Regions from separate parts of the Bradyrhizobium sp. USDA 3315 genome, predicted to be linked through region 1. Evidence: riboswitches for the same ligand, from Rfam matches in the RefSeq annotation. Region 1 holds a riboswitch; the other holds the start of a gene.
What was found. Region 1 has a riboswitch for glycine ahead of ACVIYL_RS27660 (D-amino acid dehydrogenase). Riboswitches for the same ligand answer to the same signal wherever they lie in the genome.
Positions count from the first base shown of each region.

Region 1 (10,530 bases):
CGCCCGCGGCCGAGGCGAACAGCGCGATGACGGCCGCCGCGCGCGACAGCTTCAGGCGGCGTGGGAAACGAACGGACATTCAGCTTTCTTAACCGGACAGTGTTGAGATTGCCTAAAGCAGCCACCGGTGTCCGGATTGAGGCTCAATCGCGGCGGCGCGCTGCTTATCCCAATGCCCGGCCGCCGAGGCAAATGGAATTGCGGGCCGCCGCTTAAGCCTTTGAAAGCTCACCTGTTAGCACCGGATAATGACAATTCCACTCGGCGCCCAAACGCGCTAGAAATCGGCGCGCCTGGCGCAACGCGGACGTGGCGGAACTGGTAGACGCAAGGGACTTAAAATCCCTCGATGGCAACGTCGTGTGGGTTCGAGTCCCACCGCCCGCACCAACCTTCGCATGCCACGCGCACCCGAGCGGGCCAGCGTCGTGTTTTCCGGCTGTGGCGCAGTTCACACGCCGCGGTCGCTGTCTGTCGTAGTCTTGCCCGCATTGGAAATTCCGGCCGCGCATTTTCGCGGCTGTTGCATTTCGAAATCAATTTTTGTCGGAGATCGGCGATGGAGATTGCGAAGCGCAATCGGATTGCAAACTGCAATCGGATTACCAGCGAAACGGCGCGCGATCATGGTGCCTTTACTCTCGAACACTGCGACGATGCGGCTCATTGCAGCAACGGGCTCGATGCCCAGAATTTCCGCGACGCTGCGCCCGACGACCGCGCGATCTACCGGCGATGGATCCGCGGCGCGATCATGGTGTACGGACTGCTCGCGTTTGCCGCTGGAGCGGTGGTCTGGATGAGCGGAACCGGCATCGGACAGACACAGCTCACGAGCTTGTCGAGCCCGAGCAGCATGAGACCAGACCACGGCGATTAGCGGTCGCCGGTTCGGAACCCGCACCCTGCGTATTCGTTGTCATGCCGCAATTGGAGCATGACGATGCCGAACGACGATCCATCCGCGCAGCGCGCAACCGACCAACCCGATCAGCGCAAGGAGCGCCCCTCCCCGCCGCAGCACGCACCACAAGGCGGACCACCGCTCAGCGACGGACTGGAGCAGCTCCGCGACAGCCACACCTGACACGCGACAGCGCGAAAAAGAAAAATGGCCGGGACAAGTCCCGGCCATTTGTTTTGCGTCAAGCCGCAAGCTTACTCGGACTTGTCGATATTCCAGAAGATCGGCGTTGCCGGGCCGTCGAGCACACCGGTCAGCGACTTCCGCCATGCGCTCGGAATGGTGTACTGGCCGAGCGGAACGTAGATCACCTGATCGTAGGCCTCGGTCTGGATTTCCGCGGCGATCTTCTTCTTTTCCTCAGCCGAGCCGGCGCGCGCGAACTTGTCACGCAGCTCCTCGATCTTCGGGTCTTCGGCCCAGCCGAACCAGCCGCCATTCTTGCCGCGACCGGTGATCGACGCGTTGACGATCGGATCGGAGACGTCGGCCGCGACCCAGTTGGTGAAGAACATGTTCCAGCCGCCTTCCTTCGGCGGCTTCTGGCTGGCGCGGCGGGTCACCACGGTCTGCCAGTCGGTGGCCTGCAGGTCGACCTTGAAGCCGGCCTCGCGCAACTGCTGCGCAGCCACGACCGGCTGCGCCTTCAGCGTCGTGACGTCGCCCGGCGCCATAATCACCACGGGGGTGCCGTCATAGCCGGATGCGGCAAGCGCCTTCTTGGCTTCCGCCAGGCCGTTGCCCTTCACCAGCGTTTCGGCCCCGACGTCGGTCTCGAGCGGCGTGCCGCAGACGAAGAAGGCGCCGCAGACCCTCTGGTACTTGGCGTTGCCGACCAGCGCGTCGAGCACGTCCTTCTGGTTCATCGCCAGGAACGCAGCCCGGCGCACCTTCGGATTGTCGAACGGCGGATAGAGAAAGTTCATGCGTCCGAGGGTCTGGAAGCCGAACTTGTTGAGGACGTCGATCTTGAGATCCGGATTGGCTTCGAGCACCGGCAGCATGTCGAACGGAAGGTTCTCCATGAAATCGATGTCGCCGGATTGCAACGCGTTCACCGCGGTCTGCGCATCGGCCATCGTGACCCACTCGACGCGGTCGACCTTGACGACCTTGCCGCCCGCGGTCCAGCTCGCCGGCTCCTTGCGCGGCACGTAGTCCTTGTTCTTCTCATAGACCGCCTTCACGCCCGGCTGGAATTCCGCCTGCACGAATTTGAACGGTCCGGAGCCGATCTGTTCCGGGATCGGCTTGTCCGGCGGCGTCTCGGCCAGACGCTTCGGCATCATGAACGGCACGCGCGATGACGGCTTGCCGATCGATTCCAGCACGAGGCCGTAGGGTTCCTTCAGCTTCAGCGTGATGGTCTTGGCGTCGGTCGCCTCCAGGCTCGCGACGAAGTCCATCAGCTTCTGGCCCATGCCGTCGACCTTGCCCCAACGCTGCAGCGAGGCGACGCAGTCTTCCGCGGTGACCGGCGCGCCGTCGTGCCACTTCAGACCGTCGCGCAGCGTGAACGTGTAGGTCAGCTTGTCGTCGGAAACCTTCCAGTCCGCCATCTGCGGCTGGATCTTGAAATTGGAATCCGTCGCCAGCAGCGTATCATAGATCATGTAGCCATGATCGCGGGTGATGTAGGCCGTGGTCATGATCGGATCGATGACGCGCAGATCCGAGTGCATCACCGCGGTGATGGTCTTGCCCGCGGCCATCGCCTGCGGCGCGAATGACAATTCCTGCGGCGCGAACGACAGCGCGAGCGCCGTCAACGCGGCCGCTAGCGTGCGGTGTTTCCAACGCGAGATAGGGAACATGCAATCTCTCCTGACGTGTAACTGGTCAAAGCCGGCTTATTCGTTATGCATGTGGTTCGTTATTTAGGCGAACTAACATGCTGTATGGCTTGTGAAATCGAGACTTGCACCAAGCGCCAAGCGCGTCAATCGGTTTCAGGTCGCATCGGACGTACACAAACGAATGAGGCCGCGCGCCAGATTTTGGCTTTACAAAATCGTCGGCTGAGATTTTCGTAACGCGCGCGCGATGCCGGCGCCGTCAGAACAACAAGAGAGAACAACGATGAACCCCGCCAATCTCCCCTTTGATTCCGAAACGATGCTGCAGGGCCTGCGCAGCTGGGTGGAATGCGAAAGCCCGACCTGGGACGCCGCCGCGGTCGAACGCATGCTCGATCTCGCCGCCCGCGAGATGGCGATCATGGGTGCGACGATCGAGCGCATCGCCGGACGCCAGGGCTTCGCGGGCTGCGTCCGCGCCCGTTTTCCCCATCCGAAACAAGGCCAGCCCGGCATCCTGATCGCCGGCCATCTGGACACCGTTCACCCCGTCGGCACCATCGAGAACCTGAAGTGGCGGCGCGAAGGCAACAAGTGCTTCGGGCCGGGCATCTTCGACATGAAGGGCGGCAACTACCTGTCGATCGAGGCGATCAGGCAATTGGCGCGCGCCTCTTTCACGACTCCGCTGCCGATCACCGTGCTGTTCACCCCCGACGAAGAGGTCGGCACGCCGTCGACGCGCGACATCATCGAGGCGGAAGCCGCGCGCAACAAATATGTGCTGGTGCCGGAGCCCGGCCGTCCAAACAACGGCGTCGTCACCGGCCGCTATGCGATCGCGCGCTTCAACCTGGAAGCCACCGGCAAGCCCAGCCATGCCGGCGCAACGCTGTCTTCCGGCCGCTCCGCGATCCGCGAGATGGCGCGGCAGATCATCGCCATCGACGGCATGACCACCGAGGACTGCACCTTCTCGGTCGGCATCGTGCATGGCGGCCAGTGGGTCAATTGCGTCGCAACGACCTGCACCGGCGAAGCGCTCAGCATGGCCAAGCGCCAGGCCGATCTCGACCGTGGCGTCGAGCGCATGCTGGCACTGTCGGGCACCGCCAACGACGTGACCTTCAAGGTGACGCGCGGCGTCACCCGCCCGGTGTGGGAGCCCGATGCGGGCACCATGGCGCTCTATGAAAAGGCAAAAGGCCTTGCTGCAGCGATGGGTCTCGATCTGCCGCACGGCAGCGCCGGCGGCGGCTCGGACGGCAACTTCACCGGCGCGATGGGCATCCCCACGCTCGACGGCCTCGGCGTTCGCGGCGCCGATGCACATACGCTCAACGAGCACATCGAGGTCGACAGCCTCGCCGAACGCGGCCGCCTGATGGCGGCACTGCTGGCGACGCTGGACTGACATCGATTTGCACTGCACAACACGTTGGCACTGCCGGATCGAAATTTAGCCTTGTCCATTTTTAAGGCTTCGCCTACGGTCCGGCCGTCCAACGCGACGATGCGGGAGAGATCGAAGCGACAACGTTCGTGTTGTTGCCTTCGGCGCCGACGGAGCAACCGCCCCGGAAACTCTCAGGCAAAAGGACTGTATCGTCAGGACGATCTGGAGAGAGACGAACATGGCCGCACATCAAGGGCCATGACGTCCACCGAAGGGGATAGTTCGCTTCTGGCCCCGGCCCGATGCGGATCAAGCTCTCAGGTACCGTGACAGATGGGGCGCCGAATGCCGGTTTGACCGGTGGTTCGGCGACTCTAACCCACGGGAGCCTGACAACCATCATGCCACATATCGCGATTATCGGCGCCGGCATCACCGGCGTAACGACGGCCTATGCCCTGCTTGAACGCGGCTACAAGGTGACTGTCCTTGACAGGCATCGCTACGCCGCGATGGAAACCTCGTTCGCCAATGGCGGACAACTCTCCGCCAGCAATGCCGAGGTATGGAACAGCGCCGCGACCATTCTGAAGGGGCTGCGCTGGATGTTGAGAAGCGACGCGCCGCTGCTGATGAACCCGAAGCCGAGCTGGCACAAATATTCCTGGATCGGCGAGTTCGTAGGCCACATCACGCGCTATCGCGGCAACACCATCGAGACCACGAAGCTCGCCATCGAAGCGCGCAAGCATCTGTTCTCGATCGCAGAGCGCGAAAACATCGCCTTCGATCTCGAACGCCGCGGCATCCTGCACGTCTATCACGACAGGGCCGGCTTCGAAGCCGGCCTCAAGGTCAACACGCTGCTGCAGCAAGGCGGGCTCGACCGCCGGCCGGTGACCCCGGACGAGATCCGCGTCATCGAACCCGCGCTGCAGACAACCTGCTATGGCGGCTTCTTCACGCCGTCCGACGCGACCGGCGATATTCACAAATTCACGCGTGGGCTTGCCGACGCCTGCATCCGCCGTGGCGCGAGCTTCGTCCATGAAGCCGACGTCGACACGATCGCACACGGCGATGACGGCTTCCGCATCGGCTGGAACGAAGCTGCTTCACATGATGCTGCGGTCGCGACGCGACAGCAGCTACAGGCGGACGGGATCGTGATTTGCGCCGGCGTGGCGAGCCGCCACTTCGCCAGCCTGCTCAACGACCGCGTCAATGTCTATCCGGTGAAGGGCTATTCGATCACGGTGCAGCTCGATGCGCCGCAAAGCCGGAATGCGGCCCCAACCGTCAGCCTGCTCGATGAAGCTGCGAAGATCGTCACCAGCCGGCTCGGCGCCGACCGCTTCCGCGTCGCCGGCACCGCCGAGTTCAACGGCTTCAACCGCGACATTCGCGCCGATCGCATTCAACCGCTGGTGGACTGGGTGCGGCATCATTTCCCGGAGATCGATACGTCGAAAGTCGTGCCATGGGCGGGCCTGCGCCCGATGATGCCGAACATGATGCCGGTGGTTCGCGCCGGACGGATTCCGGGCGTGTTCTACAATACGGGCCACGGTCATCTCGGCTGGACGCTGTCGGCGGCGACGGCGCAGATGGTGGCCCAGGCGATCGACGATTGGCGCGACCTCGACACGCCGCCGATGGCGCCGTCGTTCGGCGCCGGGCTCGATGTGCCCGCCGACGCGCGCAAAGCTGAAATCAATCCACCTTCCAGTGGACTGCTTCGAACTTCACCGGAGGAATAATCGCGGCCAACAGGACTGATTAGCTGCACCGCAAAATCCGCAGCACCGATGGCATGGGACTTGCTCAAGTTCTACCGTGAGTCTGCTACCATCTGTGCTACGGTCTGGTGTGCAACGGTCCCGCTGCGGACTTCATCGACCACAACCCAACGGATCAAATTTGCTCGGATATCTGCTTCGCCGCATCCTCGCCGCCATTCCCGTGATGGGCGTGGTGGCTCTGTTCGTGTTCCTGTTGCTGCGGCTGACGCCGGGCGACCCGGCCGCCATCCTCGCCGGCGACAACGCGACGCCCGAACAGCTCGAACGCATTCGGACCTCGCTTGGTCTGAACGAGCCGATCTACATCCAGTTCTACACCTGGATCGCCAAGTTGCTGCACGGCGACCTCGGCGTCTCCCTGATCTCGAACAAGCCGATCCTCGAAATGATCGTCCCGCGCCTCGAGCCCTCGATCTCGGTCGCGCTGGCCACCATCATCCTCTCGATCCTGGTGGCGGTGCCGCTCGGCGTGATCGCGGCGTGGAAGCACGGCACCTGGATCGACCGCTTCGTGATGGGGCTCTCGGTGCTCGGCTTCTCGGTGCCGGTGTTCGTCATCGGCTACGTGCTGATCCAGATCTTTGCGATTGATCTGCGCTGGGTTCCGGTACAGGGCTTCAAGAGCATCTCGGCCGGCTTCGGTCCGTTCTTCCAGCGCCTCATCCTGCCGACCTGCACACTCTCCTTCATCTATGTCGCGCTGATCGCACGCATGACGCGGGCCTCGATGCTCGATGTGCTCGGCGAGGATTACGTGCGCACGGCGCGGGCCAAGGGCATCGGCGAGACCGGCGTGCTGCTGCGCCATGCGCTGCGCAACGCCGCCGTGCCGGTCATCACGGTGATCGGTTCCGGCTTCGCGCTGCTGATCTCCGGCGTCGTCGTCACCGAGAGCGTGTTCAATCTGCCCGGCATCGGCCGCCTCACCGTCGATGCGGTGCTGGCGCGCGACTATCCGGTGATCCAGGCGATGATCCTGTTGACGTCGGGTATCTACGTCGCGGTCAATCTGTTGATCGACCTCGCCTACACCCTGCTCGATCCTCGTATCCGGTACTGAGCAATGGCGATCGAAACCCTTCCCGAATCCTCGCTTCCCGTCACCCGGCCGTTCCGCGTCAAGTTCGGCTTCCTGACGTCGACGCCGATCATCGCGGTTGCGACGATCAGCCTCGCCCTCATCATCCTGATGGCGATCTTCGCGCCGCTGCTTGCGCCGCACGATCCTCTGCTGCTGACGCCGTCGCAGCGGCTGAAGCCGTCGAGCGCGCAATATCTGCTCGGCACCGACGCTTATGGCCGCGACCTGTTGTCGCGCATCATCTACGGCGCACGGATCTCGCTGGTGATCGGGCTCGGCGCCGCCGTCTGCTCGATCGCCATCGGCCTTCTGATCGGCCTCGTCGCCGGCTTCTTCCGCTGGGTCGATGCGGTGCTGATGCGCGTGATGGACGGCTTGATGGCGATCCCCGCCATCCTGCTCGCGATCGCCGTGGTGTCGCTGTCGGGCGCCAGCATCTGGACCGTGATGGTCGCGATCACCATCCCCGAGATCCCGCGCGTGGCGCGGCTGGTGCGCTCGGTGGTGCTGACCGCACGCGAGGAACCTTATGTCGAGGCCGCGATCTCGCTCGGCACCAGCCTGCCGAAGATCATGTGGCGGCATTTGATGCCGAACACGATCGCGCCGCTGATCGTGCAAGGCACCTATGTCTGCGCGTCCGCGATCCTGACCGAGGCGATCCTGTCGTTCCTCGGCGCCGGCATCTCGCCGGAAACGCCGACCTGGGGCAACATCATGGCCGAGGGCCGCGCCTATTTCCAGGTCAAGCCGTCGCTGATCTTCTGGCCGGGGCTGCTGCTCTCGATCGCCATTCTCAGCGTCAACCTGATCGGCGACGCCGCCCGCGACGCGCTCGATCCCCGCATGAAGCAGCGTGAGGGCAAGTGACGGCTTCAGCTCTTCTGAAGCCGTCATTCCGGGGCGATGCGAAGCATCGAACCCGGAATCTCGAGATTCCGGGTCTGGTGCTGGCGCACCATCCCGGAATGACAGTGGGTAAATTCCTTCGCAGCGCCAAGAGACCCTGACATGACCAACGTCGTCCTCGACATCAGCAATCTCGTCGTCGGCCTCGGCCGCAAGGCGGATGCGCATCGCATCATCGACGACCTCTCGCTGCAGGTACGTGAAAGCGAGACGCTGTGCCTGGTCGGCGAAAGCGGCTCGGGCAAGTCGGTGACATCGCTCACCGTGATGGGCCTGCAGCAGAAGGGCACGCTGGTGCCGTCTGGCGGCAGCGTCAAGCTGGTCGGCGAAGAACTGCTCACCGCCAGCGACCGGCGGCTGCGGCAACTCCGCGCCACGCGGATGGCGATGATCTTCCAGGAGCCGATGACCGCGCTCAATCCCGTCGTGCCGGTCGGCCGCCAGATCGACGAGGTGCTGCGCGCCCACACAGATCTCGATGCCCGCGCACGGCGCCAGAAAATCCTGGCGATGATGGAGCATGTGCGGCTGCCGGACGTGGAGCGCATCTTCTCCTCCTACCCGCACCGCCTCTCGGGCGGTCAGCGCCAGCGCATCATGATCGCGATGGCGCTGGTGCTGGAGCCGAAGCTCCTGATCGCGGACGAGCCGACCACCGCGCTCGACGTCACCACCCAGAAGCAGATCCTCACCTTGATCCGCGACCTGCAACGCGATCACGGCACCGCGGTTCTGTTCATCACCCACGACATGGGCGTGGTGGCCGAGATCGCCGACCGCGTCGCGGTGATGCGGCACGGCCGCCTGGTCGAAACCGGCCCGCTGCAGGACGTGCTGCGCAATCCGAAGATGGAGTACACCCGCAACCTCTTGTCCTCGGTGCCGAGCCTGGTGCCGCGCGCGCCGCGCCCGGAGACGACCGAGCCCGTGGTGCTGGAAGCCAACGAGCTCAGCAAGGTCTACCGGGAGCGGTCGCTGTACGGCAAAGCCCGCGAGGTCGCCGCCGCCAGCAACGTCACGCTCACTCTGCGCAAGGGCCGCACCCTCGGCATCGTCGGCGAAAGCGGTTCCGGCAAGTCGACGGTCGCGCGATGCATCGTCCGCCTGATCGATCCGACCTCCGGCGGGGTGCGCCTCGCCGGCCGCGAGATCTCCGACCTGTCGCGCCGGCTGTTGCAGCCGCATCGCCAGAAGATCCAGATCATCTTCCAGGATCCCTACCGCTCGCTCAATCCGCGCGTCACCGTCGGCGAGAGCATCGCGGAAGGCCCGGTCAATTACGGCATGCCGCGCAAGGATGCGCTGGCGCGCGCGCGCGAGCTGCTCGAGCTCGTCCATTTGCCGCCCGACGCGATCTCGCGATATCCGCACCAGTTCTCCGGCGGCCAACGCCAGCGCATCGCGATCGCGCGCGCGCTGGCGCTCGATCCCGACGTGCTCGTCGCGGATGAGGCGGTGTCCGCGCTCGACGTCTCGGTGCAGGCGCAGGTTCTGGATCTGCTTGACGAAATCCAGCGCCGGCTGGGCATCGCGCTGCTGTTCATCACGCATGATTTGCGCGTCGCCGCACAAATCTGCGACGACGTCGCCGTGATGCAACATGGCCGCGTTGTGGAGCAGGGACCGGCCGCCGAGGTGCTGACCAATCCGCAGCAGGCCTATACCCGCGCGCTGCTCGATGCGGCGCCCGGACGCGGCTGGGATTTTGCGAATTTCCGCCCGGTTTCGGAAGGCATTGTGGCGACGGCCTAGGTCTTTAGCCTCAAGCCTTTCCGCCCACAGGGCATGCAAATCCGCTGGTGCTCCCCGGCTTGCGCTGGGCGCGACGACACGCTTAACGTCGCGCGCTAGAGCGTGGCCCTGAAGGTGGACGCCGGTCTTCCCCGGAGATCACGCTCCAACCAACGAGATGAGATCATGACGCGCGTCGTTATGATCGCATCATGATCGAAGAAACGTATCGAGACCGACTTGATGACCCGCATTGCCGTTGGCGGCTTCCTGCACGAGACCAATACCTTCGCACCGACGAAGGCAACCTATGACGATTTCGTGCATGGCGGTGGCTGGCCGTCGATGACGCATGGCGCCGACGTGCTCAAGGTCATGCGCAAGATCAATGTCGGCCTCGCCGGCTTTGTCGAGGCGGCGGAAGCCAATGGCTGGGAGCTGGTGCCGACGATCTTCGCCGCGGCGAGCCCGTCGGCGCATGTCAGCAAGGATGCGTTCGAGCGGATCGTGACGGAAATGGTCGACGGCATCGCCGCGGCCGGACCGATCGATGCCGTCTATCTCGACCTGCACGGCGCCATGGTCACCGAGCATTATGACGACGGTGAAGGCGAAACGCTGGCCCGCGTGCGCAAGGCGATCGGCAACGACCTGCCGCTGGTGGCGAGCCTCGATCTGCATGCGAACGTCTCGCCAAAGATGATCGAGCATGCCGATGCGCTGATTGCCTACCGCACCTATCCGCATGTCGACATGGCCGAAACCGGCCGCGCCTGCGCCCGGCATCTGGCGCTGATGCTCAAGTCCAGGCAGCGCTTCGCAAAGGCATTCCGGCAACTGCCGTTCCTGAT
Region 1 covers NZ_JBSRYP010000001.1:5,939,087-5,949,616, reverse strand. The annotation lists gene ACVIYL_RS27685 (twin-arginine translocation pathway signal) at 1-79, opposite strand, end outside; tRNA gene ACVIYL_RS27680 (tRNA-Leu) at 304-390, shown strand; gene ACVIYL_RS27675 (hypothetical protein) at 560-880, shown strand; gene ACVIYL_RS27670 (ABC transporter substrate-binding protein) at 1,159-2,778, opposite strand; gene ACVIYL_RS27665 (M20/M25/M40 family metallo-hydrolase) at 3,044-4,174, shown strand; glycine riboswitch at 4,267-4,373, shown strand; glycine riboswitch at 4,377-4,491, shown strand; gene ACVIYL_RS27660 (D-amino acid dehydrogenase) at 4,558-5,916, shown strand; gene ACVIYL_RS27655 (ABC transporter permease) at 6,077-7,018, shown strand; gene ACVIYL_RS27650 (ABC transporter permease) at 7,022-7,909, shown strand; gene ACVIYL_RS27645 (ABC transporter ATP-binding protein) at 8,051-9,700, shown strand; gene ACVIYL_RS27640 (M81 family metallopeptidase) at 9,923-10,530, shown strand, end outside.

Region 2 (10,530 bases), 170 kb from region 1:
CTTCCGGCCCGACCACTGGCTTGGCTTGGTCGTGGGCCCGGGCGGTGGTCGCAAATACCAGCGTGAGATCGGCGATCGCCTGCTCGACCGTGTCGAACAGCTCGACGGAACCGATGATGTGGTCGGCGCCGGCGGCGGCACGCTGGGCCGCAATGTTCGGCCAGCCGTCGCGCGGGTTGACGATGCGCATCCTCGACAGCGCGAAATTGCCCATCGCGCGCGCGGCCATGCCGATGTTCTCGCCAAGCTGCGGTTCGACCAGGATGACGACGGGACCGGCAAGGTCGTGCCCTGCCTTGGTCTTGTCGGTGCCGGACATCTCACTTCACTTTCTGATTCAACGTCTGAAGATTTTGAATCAGCTTCCTAGGAGGCTGATTCAAAATCTCATGCAGGGGTCCAAGACCGCACCGACCAGCTTTGCACCGGTTCTGCGCGGGACCATTTTCTCCAAGGAGATAACAGGGTTAGCGGCGTTTGCGAATCCTCAATCGGAGTCCCAATCGCACGAAGCGAAGGCTGCCGCTTGCGCGCACTTGGCCTTCGGATAGGCTATCAACCACAACCAAAGCGAAGCTGTAAAGGCACGCTTGAGACGCCGGTTTCAACGGCGAGGCACATTGGGGGGACGACGATGCGGGGCAGATGGACGCTGGCGATTTTGGGCCTGATCTTGATCGTGGCGGGGGGCCTGCTCGCCCACTTCACGCAGACCGCCGGCAGCATCCGGATCGAGGATGTCCGCTTCAACGGCGCCAAGGGCAATACCATGAGCGCCCTGCTCTATATCCCACCGAATGCCACGCCGCAGATCCCGGCGCCCGGCATCCTCGCCGTCCACGGCTATATCAATTCGCGCGAGACCCAGGACGGCTTCGCGATCGAGTTCGCCCGCCGCGGCTATGTCGTGCTGGCGCTCGACCAGACCGGCCACGGCTACAGCGACCCGCCCTCCTTCGCCAACGGTTTTGGCGGACCTGACGGCCTTGCCTATCTCCGCAGCCTCCAATTCGTCGACAAGGAGAATATCGGGCTCGAGGGCCATTCGATGGGCGGCTGGACCGTGCTGGGGGCCGCCGCCGCGATGCCCAACGACTACAAGTCGATGGTGCTGGAGGGCTCGTCCACCGGCAAGCCGTTCGCTGCCGAGGGCACTGCGAGCTGGCCGCGCAATACCGCGCTCGTGTTCGCGCAGTACGAGGAATTCCCCGACCTGATGTGGGGTGTCCAGCTGGCGCGTGACGTCACCACGAGCCCGAAGCTCTGGGCGCTGTTCGGCACACAAGGCGCGGTCGAGCCGGGCAAGGTCTATGGCGATCCGGCCAACGGCACGGCCCGGGTGCTGTACACCCCGGCGATGACCCATCCGGCCGAGCACATCTCACATGAGGCGATCGGCTACAGCCTCGACTGGTTCGCCAAGACATTGAAGGGCGGCACGGCGCGGCCGGTCGACGACCAGATCTGGTTCCGCAAGGAGATCGGCACGCTGGTCGCGCTGATCGGTTTCATTGCCCTGGTCATCGGGACGTTCGACGGGCTGCTGGAGGCGCCGATGTTCTCCCGCCTTCGGCTGCCGGCGGTTGCCGACGGCACCATGCCGCCGCATCAGGCCGCGAGCGGCCGGCGCTGGACCACGGCGTTCATCCTGTCCGCCTTCATCCCGGCGCTGACCTATTACCCGGCCTTTGCACTGGGCGGCACTTTCGTCACCCCGAGCGCGTTCCTGCCGCAGGGCATCACCAACCAGATCCTGGTCTGGGCCATCATCAACGGCCTGATCACGCTCGCCCTGATGCGGTTCGCCCCGAACCGCGCCAGCCGGACCGGCCTCGTCGGTCAATCCGTCGTGATCGCGCTGGCTTCGGTCGCGGTCGGCTATGCCGCGCTATGGCTCGCCGACCTCGCCTTCAAGATCGACTTCCGCTTCTGGATCGTCGCACTCAAGTTGATGAGCGCGAAGCAATTCCTCATCTTCCTGATCTATCTGATTCCGTTCACGGCGTTTTTCGTCGTGGCGCTGCACGTGCTGCACCGGAATTTCTCGACCATGGATGCGCCGCGCGGGGCGCTGTACCTGACCAACATCCTGGCGCTGACGTTCGGTTTCATCGTGTTGCTGGTGCTGCAATACGGCACGCTGTGGCTGACGGGGAAGCTGTTCAACCCGGTCCCGGACCCCGGTTTCGTGCCGCTCTCGACCATCGTCGCGATCCAGTTCGTGCCCCTGCTCGCGATCGTCGCCGTGATCGCGACCTTCACCTGGCGGCGGACCGGATCGAGCCTGCCGGGGGCCCTGATCGCGGGCCTGTTCGTGACCTGGTACATCGTGGCCGGGACGGCGACGCAGGCGGCGTTCTAGAGGGTTTTCAAGCGAAGTGGGCACCGGTTCGCGTGAAGAAAACCCGTCAAGAACAAGGGCCGAGAGGCGCTATTCTGGTCCGTCCAGAATGGCGGTTCTCGGTGAAAAGATGGGCTGAAAGTGCATAACCCCTCCGCTTCCGCCCGCCCCCGGGCGGTGCTATAGCGCAGGCGTATTTTCCACCCCCGCCGTCAAAAGCGCGCCGTTCCCAAGAGGGCCTCCCCGTCATGGCAAAAATCAAGGTATCCAACCCCGTCGTCGAACTCGATGGCGACGAGATGACCCGGATCATCTGGCAGTACATCAAGGACAAGCTGATCAACCCGTTCCTGGATGTCGAACTGCTCTATTTCGATCTGGGCATGGAATACCGCGATGAGACCAACGACCAGGTGACCATCGACGCCGCCGAAGCCATCAAGAAGGTCGGCGTCGGCGTCAAATGCGCCACCATCACCCCCGACGAGGCCCGGGTGAAGGAGTTCGGCCTGAAGCAGATGTGGAAGTCGCCGAACGGCACCATCCGCAACATCCTCGGCGGCTGCATCTTCCGCGAGCCGATCATCTGCAAGAACGTGCCGCGCCTGGTTCCCGGCTGGACCAAGCCGATCATCATCGGCCGCCATGCCTATGGCGACCAGTACCGCGCCACCGACATCAAGTTCCCCGGCAAGGGCACGCTGTCGCTGAAGTTCGTCGGCGAGGACGGCACCGTGATCGAGAAGGAAGTGTTCAAGGCGCCCGGCGCCGGCGTCGCGATGGAGATGTACAATCTCGACGACTCCATCACCGATTTCGCCCGCGCCTCGTTCAATTACGGCCTGATGCGCAACTACCCGGTCTATCTGTCGACCAAGAACACGATTCTGAAGGTCTATGACGGCCGCTTCAAGGACATCTTCCAGGACGTCTTCGACCGCGAGTTCAAGAAGGAATTCGAGGCCAAGGGCCTGACCTACGAGCACCGCCTGATCGACGACATGGTGGCCTCGGCGCTGAAATGGTCCGGCGGTTATGTCTGGGCCTGCAAGAACTATGACGGCGACGTGCAGTCCGACACCGTGGCCCAGGGTTACGGCTCGCTCGGCCTGATGACCTCGGTGCTGCTCACCCCGGACGGCAAGACCGTGGAAGCCGAGGCCGCCCACGGCACCGTGACCCGCCACTACCGCGAGCACCAGAAGGGCAAGGAGACCTCGACCAACTCGATCGCGTCGATCTTCGCCTGGACCCGTGGCCTCGCCCATCGCGCCAAGCTCGACAACAACGAGGCGCTGGCCAAGTTCGCCACCACCCTGGAGAAGGTCTGCGTCGCCACCGTCGAAGAGGGCTACATGACCAAGGACCTCGCGCTCCTGGTCGGCGCCGACCAGCGCTGGCTCTCGACCACCGGATTCCTCGACAAGGTGTCCGACAACCTCGTGAAGGCGATCGCGGCCTGAGGCCGTCATCCTGGGAAGACAGGTGCGAGCATGACCATGGCCCTTGTCAGAGCCGTCGTGCTCGCATCGTTCTCGCTAACCGCGTCGGCGGCATTCGCTGCCGATCCCCTGCCCGACGCCGTCGCGGCGCCTGGCGAGTCCAAGATCCTCACCGTCCATGCCGAGGGCGTGCAGGTCTATGAGTGCAAGCCGGTCAGCGACGGCAAGCTCGCCTGGTCGTTCCGCGAACCGATCGCGACCCTGATCGCCGACGGTCGCACGGTCGGCCGGCATTATGCGGGTCCGAACTGGGAGCATGTCGACGGCAGTGTCGTGACCGCCCGCACCGCCGGCAGCGCACCCGGCACCACCGCCGCCGATATTCCCTGGCTGAAGCTCGAGGTGATCGCCCACCGCGGCAACGGCCTGCTCTCCGGCGTCGCAACCGTGCAGCGGATCAACACCTCGGGCGGCGAGCTCAGCGGCGCCTGCGACAAATCAGGCGCGCTGAAAGGCGCGGCCTACTCGGCGGATTACGTGTTCCTGCGGCGGGACTAAGCGTTTTCGAGCGAAGTGGATACCGGTTCGCGTGAAGAAACGCGCCAAACGAAGAATCGAGAGCCTCGTTCCGATTCAATCGGAATGAGATTCTAGTCGCGGATGCCGCCGTCGGTCTCGCGCGGCGCCTGGGCGGCGGCCAGGTCGCCGCCGGCCGCAAGCGGATCGGCAAGCCGCGCCTCCGCGGTCTCCCGGACATGCGCGGCGAGCGCCGGCATGCGCTCGATCAGGGCATGGAAGTCCTGCGCATCGAGCACCAGGAGCTTGGTCTTGCGCGTCGCCGTCACCGTGCCGGAGCGGCTGGTCCGCCGCAGCAGCGCGATCTCGCCGAAGAACGCGCCGTCGGAAAGCCGCACAAGCTGGCTCGGCAGGTCGATCTCGACCTCGCCCGCGGTGATGAAATACATCGATGACGCCGCATCGCCGCGTCGCACCAAGACCTCGCCGGCCTCGATGGTCTGCGACCGCAGCAAGCGCATGATGTCGGAAATATCGGCAGCGCCAAGATGTGAGAACAGCGGCACCCGCGCCAGCATGCCCCAGGTCACGACGAAGTCGCGGCGCCGGACCTCGTCGGCGAACGCGGTCGAGATGATCGCGACCGGCAGCGCGATCATCGCGAAGCCGACCACGATCGCGACCACCGTGACGGTCCGGCCGAGCGGCGTAATCGGGACGACGTCGCCGTAACCGACGGTGCCGAGCGTCACGATCGCCCACCACATCGCCTGCGGCATGGTGCCGAACTTGTCCGGCTGCACCCTGTGCTCGATGGCATAGAGCAGCGAGGCAAACAGCAGCACGGCGCCGGTCAGGATCACCACGCAGCCGAACAGCGTGCGCCGCTCGGCATGTAGCGCCGCCAGCAGCGAGCGCATCGCGGTCGAATAGCGCACCAGCTTGAGGAACGGCAGCATGCCGAACAGCACCAGCGCGGTCTTGTCGCCGGTCGCAAGCGCGACGGCCGACGGCAGGAAGGCCAGCAGGTCGATCACGCCGAGCGCCGAGAAGGCGTATTCCAGCCGCGCCCGCGCCGGCGTCATGTCGCGCAGCGAGTGGCCGACCACGCTCCAGAGCCGCGCGGCATATTCCAGCGCGAAGGCGATGACCGCCGCGATCTCGATGGTCGTCAGCAGCCAGCCGAACTGCGCGTCGATCTCGGGCACGGAGGCCAGGATCGCCGCCAGCACATCGACGGCGATGATGGCGACGATGACCCGGGCAAAGCGCAAGCCGCCCGAATGCGGCAGATCATCGCGTTCGAGCAGCTCGTAGAGACGGTCGCGCAGCCCGGGATCGCTGATCGTGGGCTTGAGCGGAGCCGTCGCCACGATCAACCTCTCCGTCAGGCGCCGGCCGATGCCTGTTGAGTCATGGCCTGTTCGATCGCCGACAGCGCGGCGTCGGCCTTGGCGCCGTCGGGCCCGCCGGCCTGCGCCATGTCGGGCCGGCCGCCGCCGCCCTTGCCGCCGAGCACCTCGGAGCCCTTGCGCACGAGCTCGACCGCGTTGAACCGCGCGGTCAGATCGGCGGTGACGCCGACCACGATGCCGGCCTTGCCGTCCTCGGTGACGCCAACGATCGCGACCACGCCCGAGCCGATCTGCTTCTTGCCGTCGTCGACGAGACTCTTGAGATCCTTGGTCTCGACGCCCTCGACCGCGCGCGCCAGCAGCTTGACATTGCCGACCTCGCGAACGGCTGAGGCGGCGCCGTTCGACGCACCGCCGCCGCCCATCGCGAGCTTCTTGCGGGCGTCGGACAAATCGCGCTCGAGCTTCTTGCGCTCTTCCATCAGAGCTGTGATGCGCGCCGGCACGTCGTCGATCGTGGTGCGCAGCTCCAGCGCCGCGGTCTTGGCCAGCGCGATGGTGTCGTTGGCGTGCTTGCGCGCATGATGCCCGGTCAGCGCCTCGATACGGCGCACGCCGGACGCGACCGCGCCCTCGCTGGTCACGGAAATCATGCCGATGTCACCGGTGCGGCGGACATGGGTGCCGCCGCAGAGCTCGACCGACCAGCCAAGCGCGTTCTGGCCATGATCGCGGGCGCCCTTGCCCATCGACACGACGCGAACCTCGTCGCCGTATTTCTCGCCGAACAGCGCGCGGGCGCCGGCCTCGCGGGCATCGTCGACGCCCATGACCCGGGTCGTGACCTCGTCATTCTCCAGCACGACATCGTTGGCGATGTCCTCGATCCGGGCGAGCTCTTCCGGCGTGATCTGCTTCGGATGCACGAAGTCGAAGCGCAGCCGGTCCGGCGTGACCAGCGAGCCGCGCTGCGCGATGTGATCGCCGAGCACCTGGCGCAGCGCCTCGTGCAGCAGATGCGTCGCCGAATGGTTGGCGCGGATCGACGAGCGCCTGGTGTGATCGACCTCGAGCTGCAATGTGGTGCCGACGCCGAGCGTGCCCTGCTCCACCGTGCCGAGATGCACGAACAGATCGCCGGCCTTCTTCTGCGTGTCGGTGACGCGGAACTTGACGCCCTCCCCGGTCAGCACGCCGGTGTCGCCGACCTGGCCGCCGGACTCGCCGTAGAACGGGGTCTGGTTCAGCACGATCGCGCCGCTCTCGCCGGCCTTCAGGCTCTCGACCTCGGCGCCGTCCTTGATCAGCGCCGTCACCGCGCCTTCCGCGCTCTCGGTCTCGTAGCCGAGGAATTCGGTCGCACCGAGCTTCTCGCGCAGCGGGAACCAGATCGCCTCGCTCGCCGCCTCGCCCGAGCCCGCCCACGAGGCACGCGCCTTGACGCGCTGCCGCTCCATCGCGTCGGTGAACGACGCCTGGTCGACGCTGATGCCGCGCGACTTCAGCGCGTCCTGCGTCAGATCGAGCGGGAAGCCGTAGGTGTCGTACAGCGTGAACGCGGTGTCGCCGTCGAACATGTCGCCCTTCTTGAGGCCGGCGCTCTTCTCGTCGAGGATCGACAGGCCGCGCGCCAGCGTCTTGCGGAAGCGCGTCTCCTCCAGCCGCAGCGTCTCCTCGATCAGCTTCTCCGCACGGACCAGATCCGGATAGGCCTGGCCCATCTCGCGGACCAGCGCCCAGACCAGGCGATGCATCAGCGGCTCGCTCGCGCCCAAGAGCTGTGCATGGCGCATCGCGCGGCGCATGATCCGGCGCAGCACGTAGCCGCGGCCCTCGTTCGACGGCAGCACGCCGTCGGTGATCAGGAACGCGGACGAGCGCAGATGGTCCGCGATCACCCGATACGACCCAACGTTCTGCTCGTTCGGACCGTGCCCGAGGGTAGACGCGGCGGCATCGATCAGATTGCGGAACAGATCGGTCTCGAACACGCTCTCGACGCCCTGCAGGATGCAGGCCATGCGCTCGAGCCCCATGCCGGTGTCGATCGAGGGACGCGGCAGCGCTACGCGCTCCTCCTTCGTCACCTGCTCGTACTGCATGAACACCAGATTCCAGAATTCGAGGAAGCGATCGCCATCCTCATCCGGGCTGCCCGGAGGGCCGCCCCAGATGTGCTCGCCGCGGTCGATGAAGATTTCGGAGCACGGTCCGCACGGGCCGGTGTCGCCCATCGCCCAGAAATTGTCCGAGGTCGGGATGCGGATGATGCGGTCGTCCGAGAAGCCCGCGATCTTCTTCCAGTAGCCGGCCGCCTCGTCGTCGGTGTGGTAGACGGTGACCAGCAGCTTGTCCTTCTTCAGCCCGAAATCCTTGGTGATCAGATTCCAGGCGAGCTCGATCGCGCGCTCCTTGAAGTAATCGCCGAACGAGAAGTTGCCGAGCATCTCGAAGAAGGTGAGATGGCGCGCGGTGTAGCCGACATTGTCGAGGTCGTTATGCTTGCCGCCGGCGCGCACGCACTTCTGCGACGTCGTGGCGCGCTGGTAGCCGCGCTTCTCGACGCCGGTGAAGACGTTCTTGAACTGCACCATGCCGGCATTGGTGAACATCAAGGTCGGGTCGTTGCGCGGAACCAGCGGCGACGAGGCCACGATCTCGTGCCCGTTCTCCTTGAAGAAGTTCAGAAATGTCGACCTGATGTCGTTGACGCTGCTCATGTTCATCCAATCGGAAAAAGGGGCCGGCCAGCCGCAAAAAGGCGTCATTTTCCGGCCGAACGCTTTTAGACATTGCCAGCTGCGGTGTCCAGAAACTGTGCAGGCGGATCATGGGCTTGCCGCGGCAGCACAAAGCCCATTGGATAGTTGCTGCAGCTGCGTTGACAGTCTTGGTGGCGCCGTGTTTTCTACCTACCTATACCTAGTCACGTCGGGAGAGACCGGCCTTACCGCCGGCGCCGAAGGAGCAACCGCCCCGGAAACTCTCAGGCAAAAGGACCGCGTGACGTCTGACATCTGGAAAGAGACGCTGGGGTTCGCCCCGATGCGTCCGCCGACGGGATAATACTCTCAGGCACAGCGACAGATGGGGCTTTCTGCAGGTTTCTCAAGGGGAAATAGGTCCCCGGCGGGAACCGCGAGGGCCCTGTGATGCTTGCGCGCGAAACCTCCCCGCTGAAACAGACCCCGCTGCACGCGCTGCACCTTGCGCGCGGCGCCAAGATGGTGCCGTTCGCCGGCTATGACATGCCGGTGCAATACGCGGCCGGCGTGCTGAAGGAGCACCTGCACACCCGCAAGGAAGCCGGCCTGTTCGATGTGTCGCACATGGGCCAGCTCGTGCTGAGGGCCAAATCTGGCAAGGTCGCGGATGCCGCGCTCGCGCTGGAAAAACTGGTGCCGCAGGACATCGTCGGTATCGCGCCGGGACGGCAGCGCTACGCGCAATTCACTAACAATGACGGTGGCCTGCTCGACGACCTGATGGTGGCGAATTTCGGCGATCACCTGTTCCTGGTGGTCAACGCCGCCTGCAAGGCCGAGGACGAGGCGCATCTCCGCGCGCATCTCTCCGACGCCTGCGAGATCATCTCGCTGGCCGACCGCGCGCTGATCGCGCTGCAGGGCCCGAAAGCCGAATCGGCGCTGGCGAATCTTTGTGCGGATGTCAGTTCGATGAAATTCATGGATGCCGGTCCGCGCGGCGTCGGCGACGTCGACTGCTTCGTCTCGCGCTCCGGCTATACCGGCGAGGACGGCTTTGAGATCTCGGTGCCCGCAGACAAGGTGGAAGCCCTGGTCACCGCGCTGCTCGACAATCCCGACGTGTTGCCGATCGGGCTCGGCGCGCGCGACAGCCTGCGGCTCGAAGCCGGGCTGTGCCTCTATGGCCATGACATCGACACCACGACGACGCCGGTCGAAGGCGCGCTGGAATGGTCGGTGCAGAAGGTTCGCCGCAGCGGCGGCGCCCGCGCCGGCGGCTTCCCCGGCGCCGACAAAATTCTCGCGCAATTCGCAGATGGCGCTGCGCGCCGACGGGTCGGCCTGAAGCCTGACGGCCGCGCACCGGTGCGCGAAGGCGCCGCGCTGTTCGCCGATGCCGGCTCGACCGAGCAGATCGGCAAGGTGACCTCGGGCGGCTTCGGCCCGAGCCTCAATGCGCCGGTTGCGATGGGCTACCTGCCCACGGCCCTTTCCGCCGTCGGCACCACCGTTTTCGCCGAAGTGCGCGGCCAGCGGCTGCCGCTGAAAGTCGCCGCTACGCCCTTCGTCCCCAATACCTACAAACGCTGAACGCCAAAGGATCGACCCCATGACGACGCTGTACACGTCCGACCACGAATGGCTCCGCATCGAGGGCGACGTCGCCACGATCGGGATCACCGACTATGCGCAGTCGCAGCTCGGCGACGTCGTGTTCGTCGAACTGCCCAAGGTCGGCCGCAGCCTGAAGAAGGCCGAGGCCGCCGCTGTCGTCGAATCCGTCAAGGCCGCTTCCGACGTCTACGCGCCGATCGCCGGCGAGGTGGTCGAGGTCAACGACGCGCTCGCCGCCGAGCCCGCGCTGGTCAATTCCGACGCCGGCGGCAAGGCCTGGTTCTTCAAGCTGAAGATTGCCGACAAGGGCGAGCTCGGCGGCCTGATGGACGAGGCCGCCTACGCCGCGCACACCGCCTAAAGGATCACCCCGAGGATCACGTCATGAACGCGCCCTTCAAGCCGATCAACGAAGCCGCCACCGATTTCGTGCGCCGCCACATCGGACCGTCGCCCCGCGACGTCAACGCGATGCTGGAGACGGTCGGCGCCGCGAGCCTGCAGGCGCTGATGAACGAGACGCTGCCGGCGTCGATCCGGCAGAAGGCGCCGCT
Region 2 covers NZ_JBSRYP010000001.1:5,772,488-5,783,017, reverse strand. The annotation lists gene ACVIYL_RS26855 (TrmJ/YjtD family RNA methyltransferase) at 1-319, opposite strand, end outside; gene ACVIYL_RS26850 (alpha/beta hydrolase family protein) at 635-2,362, shown strand; gene ACVIYL_RS26845 (NADP-dependent isocitrate dehydrogenase) at 2,590-3,804, shown strand; gene ACVIYL_RS26840 (DUF3455 domain-containing protein) at 3,835-4,341, shown strand; gene ACVIYL_RS26835 (cyclic nucleotide-gated ion channel) at 4,434-5,675, opposite strand; gene alaS (alanine--tRNA ligase) at 5,687-8,374, opposite strand; glycine riboswitch at 8,577-8,665, shown strand; gene gcvT (glycine cleavage system aminomethyltransferase GcvT) at 8,807-9,952, shown strand; gene gcvH (glycine cleavage system protein GcvH) at 9,972-10,337, shown strand; gene gcvP (aminomethyl-transferring glycine dehydrogenase) at 10,361-10,530, shown strand, end outside.
Region 2: it holds a riboswitch for glycine, as region 1 does, so the genes downstream of both, gcvT (glycine cleavage system aminomethyltransferase GcvT) here and ACVIYL_RS27660 (D-amino acid dehydrogenase) in region 1, are expected to answer to the same signal.